One region of the Aminipila terrae genome, then DNA from elsewhere that is predicted to be linked to it. Evidence: riboswitches for the same ligand, from Rfam matches in the RefSeq annotation. Region 1 holds a riboswitch; each other region holds the start of a gene.
What was found. Region 1 has a riboswitch for cobalamin ahead of Ami3637_RS02405 (hypothetical protein). Riboswitches for the same ligand answer to the same signal wherever they lie in the genome.
Positions count from the first base shown of each region.

Region 1 (3,186 bases):
TTCTATAACTAACCCATCAGGCAAGTGTTTATCTGAGTTTGACAAAGGAAAAAATTCAGGATGGCTTTATAGTGTGAATGGTAAAGTTCCTGCTAATGCATTGACCAAGTGTAATTTATACGATGGAGATAATATCGTATGGTACTATACCACGGACTGGACAAAAGATCCGGATGCAGTAGAGGCAGCTGGAGGAAAATCAGCTATTAAGGCTCTGGAAGAAACTGAAAAAGATAAAGCCACAGGAAAAACTGAAGTGCAAGCCACAACAGATAAAGATGGAAAGGCATTGGCAGAAGTAAAGACAAAAGATATTAGTGATGCTATAGAGGCTGTTGTAAAAGCCTCAGAAAAATCAGGTTCTACAGCTAAAAAAGAAGTGAAGATAGTGGTAAAGGCAGATGATAAGGCAAAAGAGGTAGAAACCAAACTGCCTAAAGACTCTATGGTGGAACTAAATAAGAAGGTTGATGTTGTAACTGTGCAAACCCCTCTTGCAGATATTGTTTTTGATAAACAGAATTTAGAGCTTATGTCAAAGAACATCAATGGGGATGCCAAGCTGTCAGTAAGAAAAATAGACATTGCTAAAGAAGGAAATATTTCAGAAGAAAGTAAGAGTAAAATTAAGGAGAAAGTCGGCAACAGACCAATTTTTGACTTTAATTTAACGGTAGGAGATAAGAAAATCTCTAATTTTGCAAATAATGTACAAGTTTCAATACCGTATACAGCAGCAGAGAGTGAAAATGTAAATGGAATTGTTGTTTATTATATAAACGACAGTGGAAATTTACAAACAGTTAAAGACTGCAAATATGATTCCAAGACAAAGATACTGACTTTTTCAACCAATCATTTTTCTAATTACGCGGTAGGTTATAATAACATTTCCTTTGATGATATATCAAAACATTGGGCAAAGGATCAGATTGTATACTTAGCAGCAAGAGATGTGGTAAAAGGTGTAAATAATGCAGGATTTGCGCCAAATGATAAGGTTACCAGGGCTGAATTTGTTCAAATACTTGCCAACCTGTCAGGGGCCGATTTAAGTAAATATGATGATTCTAAATTTAAAGATGCTAAAAAAGGAGTCTGGTTTGCAAACTCAGCAGCATGGGCAGCTGAGACGGGGCTGGTAACAGGAAATTCAAACAATGATGGTACGGTATCATTTAATCCAAATGAAAGCATTACGAGACAGGATATGGCTGTAATCCTTTCAAGATATATGACTAAGATTGAGCAAAAAAAACTCAGCGAAGTTAATAAAGAAGTGAAATTCTCTGACAAAGATCAAATCGGAAGTTATGCAGAATCAGCAGTAGCAGAACTGCAAAAGGCAGGAATCATTAGTGGGAAAACTGCGTACAACTTTGCTCCAAAAGAAAATGCAACAAGAGCAGAGTGTTCGAAAATGATTTCTGTTTTAATGCAGAATTATTTATAATTGAACAAGAACGAAAAAAGTAATATGCAATTATAACTTGTCGAAATCTGTAGAAATAAGTAATTAAAACACCTTTGAAATCTCGAATAAAATATTATATTATGGATATAGGAAATAATTTAATAGTTATTCATGTCTGTTAACGGAAGTTGGCAGTTAAAAGGGAAGCCGGTTTAAGTCCGGCACGGACCCGCCGCTGTAAGTGAGGAGTTCTTTTCTGAATTTGTGAGAGCAAATGACCACTGAGTATGTTTTATTTGGGAAGGTTGAAAAGAATGCAGAAACACAAGTCAGAAAACCTGCATGAATAAGAAAACGTGTCAAGGGTAAAATGGCAAGCGTTGATAGCGGTGTGACAAACAACTGCAAATATAAACAGTAGAAACGGACTGTGGTAGAGATACCACAGTCTTTTTATTTGGATTTTAGGCCTCAAAAGGGGTTTGAAATAAATAATTTATTATTTTTTTCTGAGGACAATAAGGTTATCAGAGAAGGCGTGATTCAAAGGAGGACAAAATGAAAAAACTATTAAACAAAAGAATCTTTGCCGTAGCTTTGGCATTGGTAATGGTTTTCGCTATGGCAAGTGTGTCATTTGCAGCAGAAAAGACAAATGGTACCGTACATGTGAATATTTATGTGCAGGAAGTAGATAGAATGGGTACCAGCCCCGTGCAGACAGTATTAACAACAACACCTATACAGGTTACTGTTCAGTCTGGACAGTCAGTGAAAGATGCAATAAATAAAGCTGTAGCAGAAAAATCAGGACTGTTGACAACAGCTGAATGGACTGGAAATTTCCTTAAATCAGCTACTTATGACGGAGTTAACTATATAAATGAAGATTCCTATTCATATGATGAGACAACTCATGAAAACGTTTATGATGGTCTTTCATGGATGTATTTTGTTAATACTCCAGACAATATGCCACAGAGTACAAATGATTATCCAACCGTTTCTATGGGTGAAAAGTTACTGACATCAGATGCATCAGTTACATTAAGTTTTGAAGCACTGGAATATCGTTGGAAATAACAAACACGGAAGCTGGAATGGCGGGAATCACTTGATTTCCGCCAATTTTAATTATGAAAAAAGAGGTAATTATTTTGAACATTATAAGAATGAATCACAGAAGATTAATAGCCTGGTTACTAATTTTTTTACTAATGGCTGGTGGTTTGGCAGTTTTGCCAACTATTTCATTTGCAAATAATAGTGTTGTAAAAGGATTAGGAAAATTTATAACTACACCTAGTATTAATGTTAAAATAAAAGAAAAACCGGCAGGTACTTTATTTCAAGTTGATGGATCAGGGAAAGAGACTGGTTTAACTGGATTTTCTTCAGAATGTTTAGAGTATCATGCTTATACTACTTCTGACAGTGATAAAATTTTTTCTTTTCAGATGTCTTCTTCAGATTGGAATAGCAAAGATGTTGGGCTAACAATTAAGATTAACGATGATGAAGGTAAAAAAATCTCCTCCGCAATGAGCGTTTCTTTTTACTTAAAGGGTAAAAATTTAACTGCAAATAAAGAAGGCACTATTGTAAATTTTGAATTTACAAATGGACATACATATAAAGTTATAGTCTATGGTGTAAATACAAATGTACAGGATCCTTTTATTAAGGGATTAACCGTTGATCCTGCTGATTATTATAATTTATCATGGAATTCTGGTGAATTTATTAACCGGATTTACCTGCCGCAGAATACA
Region 1 is NZ_CP047591.1:509,592-512,777, reverse strand. It holds gene Ami3637_RS02410 (S-layer homology domain-containing protein) at 1-1,453, shown strand, start outside; cobalamin riboswitch at 1,569-1,774, shown strand; gene Ami3637_RS02405 (hypothetical protein) at 1,973-2,497, shown strand; gene Ami3637_RS02400 (S-layer homology domain-containing protein) at 2,572-3,186, shown strand, end outside.

Region 2 (3,186 bases), 1.3 Mb from region 1:
TCCTGTAAGAAGAATCGGCTCCATATGTAGCTCTTTTAATTTTGAAATCATGGCTGCTGCATCTTCCCTTACCGTATCAGACAGTACGATAAATCCCGCAGTTTCTTTATTGATGCCTATGTAAACGATTGTAGCCCCTTTCTCTGAGTAATCAGTGGCAGCCTTCTGAATCTTTTCAGGTATGGTGATTCCTTCTGTTTTCAATAAATCAGGTTTTCCTGCCATCACTTCCTGTCCGTCTACAAATGCTCTCACTCCCTGACCTGCTAAAAGAGAGAATTCTTGCGGTTCACACATGGTATGACATATTGACTGATAATATGAAACAATAGATTTTCCTATAGGGTGTTCCGAGCGCTGCTCTGCAGAGGCTGCATAGTATAATAACTTTTCTTCTGTAATACAATCATTAAAGCTCTTTACTGCCATAACGTTGAGTTTCCCATGAGTCAGGGTTCCTGTCTTGTCAAAAGCTATATGTTTCACTTTAGAAAAGCGCTCCAGAGCGTCTCCAGAGCGGATAATAATGCCATAGGTTGTTGCATTGCCAATGCCAGCCAGAATTGCCGTTGGCGTAGCTAAAATAAATGCACAAGGGCAGAACACAACCAGAACGGTTACTGCACGAATCAGTTCTCCTGTAACAGCCCCCGTAATAACCGCTGCTCCCAGTGCCGCCCAGACCATCCACGTAGCCCATCTGTCTGCAAGGGTTATGATAGGGGCTTTATTGGCCTCTGCCTCTTTCACCATTTGAATCATCCTCTGCAGAGAACTGTCCTTCCCTACTTTAGTGGCTCTCATAGTAAACGTCCCATACTGGTTCACCGTTCCGCTGGTTACTGCATCTCCAACAGTCTTATCTATGGGTAGGGATTCCCCTGTCATGACCGATTGATCAATGGAAGTCTCCCCTGACGCAATAACGCCGTCAACAGGAATTGTCTCCCCTGCCAGAACCAGCAAAATATCATTAATGTTCACCTGGTCCGCTGGAATGATTTTCTCCGTACCATCCTTAAGCACTCGTGCAGTCTTCGGGGTTAACTTAATCAATCTTTCTATGCCTTCATTTGCTTTCCTTGAAGTGCCGTTTTCAAGAAGAGTACCAATAGCCATGATAAATGCAACTTCTCCGGCAGCAAAATACTCACCGATACACACGGATGCTACTAAAGCAATTGAAACAAGAACATCAGCCTTTATATCATGATCCACTACTAATCCTTTAATGGCTCCTAAAAGAATCGGTATTCCACACAGCACAATTGCAATCCATGCTGAATCAAATCCAAGACTTCCTCTTAGTAAATGGGATAAGCTGACCAGCAGAGCAATCCCGGATATGATAACAAATATTAAATTTAGTTTATCCTCTTCCATTATCCATTTCTTCATTTTTATTTCTGCCTCCCTTATATTCATAAAATTAGTATATAATCTGTCTATATATTCTTCTGTGTTATAGTTTTCATATCCCCCAGGGGGATATGAAAACTATAACACTTATTCCTCTTTTGTCAACTATGCAGTATTATTTTAACTTTAAGTATTTCCCCATGCTTGACATTAAAAGTCAGAAGTGATAATATCATCATGCAACTAAATAGATATTTTGTGTTCCGTCAAATGCGTTTGACGGCTAAGAGGGAAGCAGGTGTCAGTCCTGCGCGGTCCCGCCGCTGTAATCGAGGAGTCAGAATCCTGTTCCGAAAAGGAAGATCACTGAAACATAAGTTTTGGGAAGATCGGAAGATGATGTTGATACGTAAGCCAGAAGACCTGCATAAAATTCCATGTAATCCGATGGGAGATCGGTTTATATTTTTATTGTGTTTTACAGAAAAACGGGCTGTAGCGAAAGCTGCAGTCTTTTTTTATTTTAAAAGATGCATACTGGATAAAATTTGCCTACATTTTTGAAGCTGTAATGATTGAGGATAATAACAATGGAGAAACACATCATTTCTAAAAACAGAGAGCATCATAAACACCATAAAATCGGACATAAACACGGAGAAGGTTCCTGCATCGACTTTTACGCTTACAATTCTGGAATAAGACATTGGAATCCAACTTTTAAGGTATCTTTTTCTGCTTTGACATTAATCTTATGCATTGCGCTAAATAATCCCTATGTGTCTATTGCAGTAATTGTATCCATGGCGTATCTGACGATAGTAAAGGGTGGGCTTCCAGTACTTTCATATTTGTCGGTGCTGACAATTCCCATTACCTTCATTCTTCTTGGTACGGTTACTATAGGAATTGACTTGTCCACTCAGCCTATTGGCCAATACAATCTGAATCTGGGACTCTTTTATATTTTCACTTCAGAGAAGAGTTTGAAGATTATGTGCTTTTTAATCCTAAAGGTTTTTGCTGCAATCAGCTCTATGGAAATGATGGCTTTGTCGACACCATCAACCGAAATAATCTGTGTGATTGAAAGAGCACATGTGCCCAAGCTATTTATAGAATTGATGATGATGACTTATCGTTACATATTTATTCTGATAGACGTAAACATTAACATCAGAAATTCTGCAGATTCACGTCTGGGTTTCTGTGATTTGAAAACCTCTTGGAGTACATTCGGAAAAGTTGCAAGCAATATGCTGATTGTTTCAATGAAAAAGTCTAATGCCTATTATGATGCCATGGAATCCAGATGCTATGATGGCGAATTTATGATTCTGGAGGAAACACAAAATGTTAGTGCAAAACAAGTTATCGCAGCAATGATATTTATATTTTTTCTTTTAGTACTATGGTACATCACGCAATAGAAAGGGTCATTATGAAAAATCCGATTTTACAAATTCAGAATTTACATTATTGCTATGGAAACGGAAAGACCGCCCTGAATGATATCAGTCTGGATATCTATGAAGGTGAAAAAATTGCTGTTGTCGGTTCAAATGGTGCTGGAAAATCTACCTTTTTCCTTAATACTAATGGTGTTCTTAAGCCTGACGAAGGCCAGATTTTTTATAGGGGAACCCCTATTAACAAAAAAAACTTAAAAGAGCTTCGTAAAAATATCGGTATTGTGTTTCAGGATGCAGATAATCAAATCATTGCTTCTACTGTTTTGGCAGAAGTGGGATTTGGTCCTATGAATCTAAAATTGCCAAAAGAGGAAGTTTTAGAACGTGTTGAAGAAGCCTTAAAGTATATGAACAT
Region 2 is NZ_CP047591.1:1,767,339-1,770,524, reverse strand. It holds gene Ami3637_RS08445 (heavy metal translocating P-type ATPase) at 1-1,398, opposite strand, end outside; cobalamin riboswitch at 1,601-1,804, shown strand; gene cbiQ (cobalt ECF transporter T component CbiQ) at 1,950-2,789, shown strand; gene Ami3637_RS08435 (energy-coupling factor ABC transporter ATP-binding protein) at 2,801-3,186, shown strand, end outside.
Region 2: linked by a shared signal. The riboswitch ahead of cbiQ (cobalt ECF transporter T component CbiQ) and the one ahead of Ami3637_RS02405 (hypothetical protein) in region 1 are both predicted to bind cobalamin.

Region 3 (3,186 bases), 760 kb from region 1:
AAATAGGCACAGTTCTTAGGCGCATGTGCCAGTATTACAGCATCCCGGATATGGATACTCATAGTCATAGCGCCATTAAATGCACACCCGTGCAAAGGTTCATTTCGAATAACATTCTTTGATAAATATCTGTTTAATGACGTAACTTCATCTTTGACTGAATGATTTTCGCTGTTTACGGTTATACCCTGATGATTTTCGCTGTTTACGGTTATACCCTGATGATTTTCGCTTTCTTTTGTTTCTGAATCACATTTGCTAAACGGTTTCTTATAGTCAGCCTTTACGGTCTGGTAAATAACGGCTTCCAATTCATCGTCTGAAAGAGGATTTGCCTCATACATTGGAACACCATCAATTATATTTCTGCTTAAAGACTTAAAGATGTCATAAATCTTTTGTTCTTCATCTTGAATATCTGCTCCTTTATTTAGCTTCATTTTGCGAGAAATAAGTTCTACAACCGTAATATTTTTTCTTTCTGCCTGGGCAAAAACATTGCTTCTTGGAATTTTAGCACATACAGGCAGTCCCACTGCTGCTGCAAAAGCATAAACTTTTCTGTCTTCATCTTCAATATTACGGGAATTATATAACAGGCCGGCTACTCTGTACTTGCCATTTTCATAATTCTTTATCCCTCTGAGAATATTATTGGCTGCATACATTGCCATATATTCTCCAGAGGTCACTAAAAAAATAGTATCCGCATATTCTCTTCGTATAGGAACAGCAAACCCCCCACACACAACGTCACCCAAAACATCGTACAAAGTTATCTCATATTCTTCCTTAACCCTGAACTGCTCCAGAAGTTCAAAAGATGTAATAATTCCTCTTCCTGCGCACCCAACTCCAGGCTCAGGCCCTCCTGCTTCTACACACCCAACAGAACCATATCCCTCAAACAATATGTCTTCTTTTTTATAATCTAACGCTCCTGTTGTTTTGATATAGTCTAAAATCGTTGTTATCTTTCTCCCGTTTAACAGAAGTCTGGTTGAATCATGCTTTGGATCACAGCCGATTTGTAATACCCGCTTTCCTGAGTCAGCAAGTGCCGCTGATATATTTGCGCTAAGCGTAGATTTTCCAATACCACCCTTCCCATAAATAGCTATTTCATTTTTCATTAGTACCTCCATACCTTGCTAAAGACTTGTTGAGTTCAGATTTAAGCAATTTATAAAACCTTTATTCTTACATACCTGCCATCAAAAACCGGAATACCTGGATTAAATTCAACAGGTTTACTGAAAAGTGGTCCATCACATACAAAGGTATGGTATTCGCCATTCTCACCGCATGCATCAACACCCTCTGACTTTAGCTCTGCCACAAGCTCTCTTGTCAGCTGTTTTCCTATATATTTTGCATCCATTTTCTGTGTATCTATAACGGTGATATAAGTTATAAATCCACTGTCTATAAAATCATAAACCACCTGCTCCCTGGATTTTTTCCAAAGGGGAAGCAAAGGCTTTATATCTGCATTGTTACATCTATCTGTGTTCCACGCCAGATGTTCTTCTATATCTATATCTCCAAAGACACAGACTTCTGCACCTTTAGCTCTCTCTTCTTTTAAGACTCTTTCAAAGTTCATTTCGTAATCTTTGCCTGAGGTTCTTATTAGTCTTATAGGTATTTGTAAAGAATCACAAAGCCTTTCTATCATTTTTTCGTCAATGCCGTGAAACCACGTTTTGTTTTTATCTTCATTATATGTCATTATTAAACTTTGAGGTTCAAACCCCATGAGAATTGCTTTATATATAGCTAGGGTGCTGTCTTTGCCACTGCTGTATGATCCTGTAAATTTCGTATTACTTTTCAATTCCATCTGCCTCCTCCATTATGATGATTTCTGTTTATAAAGCTTACATCGATTCTGCCTGATGACATACAAAAAGCTGTAACATTACTGTTACAGCCGTTTTTCTGCAATTATTAATTTTGTAGAACTCCGTGGGATACCCACCCTTGTTCAAGCCCTCCGAAATTACCCGTCGAAGACTTTTGAAAATTTATGCAGGTCTTCTGGCTCATGGGTCATCATTCCCTTCAACCTTCCCAAGCTAAAAGCTCAGTGGTATATCATTCATGAGGATTAAAAGCCTCATAAACTCAATCTGATGGAACTCTTCATATACAGCGGCGGGGACCGCGCAGGACTTTTACCTGCTTCCCTCTTAGTCTGCAGATAACAAAGAATAGTTGGTTGTTATCTATGGGCAGAACATAAATTTCTATTTATTTGTTACTTTATGCTATCATTTTCCCTATTAACTGTCAACATAGTTTGATCAGAGGGACTCTATATTTTTTAAGGCACCCTGAATGTCTGAATAAACTAAGGGCTGCATACTGCTGTTATACATTTGAGGATTTGCTTTACGTAAAGCACTGCAAATGCATTCTTTTAATTCTGGCTTATATTTAACAATGTCTGGCAGCGTCTTAATACACTGTCTTGCTGTAATGGGCTTATCATCCATTATATGTTTCAGATATTCGTCAATAACCTCGTCCACTTTGAAATCATTATCCCATCTGGCATTGGCAGCAATTAAAATCAATCCTCTTGTCCTGACGTAAGAGTTTAAATCATCCAGCATTTCCACAAATGTATCAAAATAAGGGTAGACAGCATCTGATTCAGCACTCACAGCTTCCAGCTGTTTTAAGCATTGATATGCAGATTTATTATCTTTATCTTTTAAACCACAAACCAACTCATTGATATGGTTCATTACACTCACCTTCTTTTTTACTGATCAGACGAAGTAATAATCACTCGTCTTGCATCTGCATCCCATTTTACATCCGCACCCAGATTTTCTGATACAAACCTCAATGGAACCAGCGTAAAATCACTTTGTATAAGAGGTGCCGTATCCAGGGAAACTTTAGAACCATTTACATAGGCCACCTGACTTCCGATACTTACACTGACTTCTTTACCATGGATGCTGGCAGAAGCAGTCTTTGCTTTATTATCCCATTTTACCTGGGCACCTAAAGATTCAAAAATCTTTCTCATAGGAACCATAGTCCGTTGATTTTTCATAATCGGTTCACAATCAAAATATAACTCTACCCCATCTAAATATACGGTAATTGGCTTTAAACCTTTTTTCTCAGAAAAACTGTCTGGAATTTTGAAATAGCCTACACGTGAATTAT
Region 3 is NZ_CP047591.1:3,259,263-3,262,448, reverse strand. It holds gene Ami3637_RS15760 (nitrogenase component 1) at 1-1,133, opposite strand, end outside; gene Ami3637_RS15755 (Dph6-related ATP pyrophosphatase) at 1,184-1,843, opposite strand; cobalamin riboswitch at 2,014-2,257, opposite strand; gene Ami3637_RS15750 (SufBD protein) at 2,307-2,753, opposite strand; gene Ami3637_RS15745 (stalk domain-containing protein) at 2,771-3,186, opposite strand, start outside.
Region 3: linked by a shared signal. The riboswitch ahead of Ami3637_RS15755 (Dph6-related ATP pyrophosphatase) and the one ahead of Ami3637_RS02405 (hypothetical protein) in region 1 are both predicted to bind cobalamin.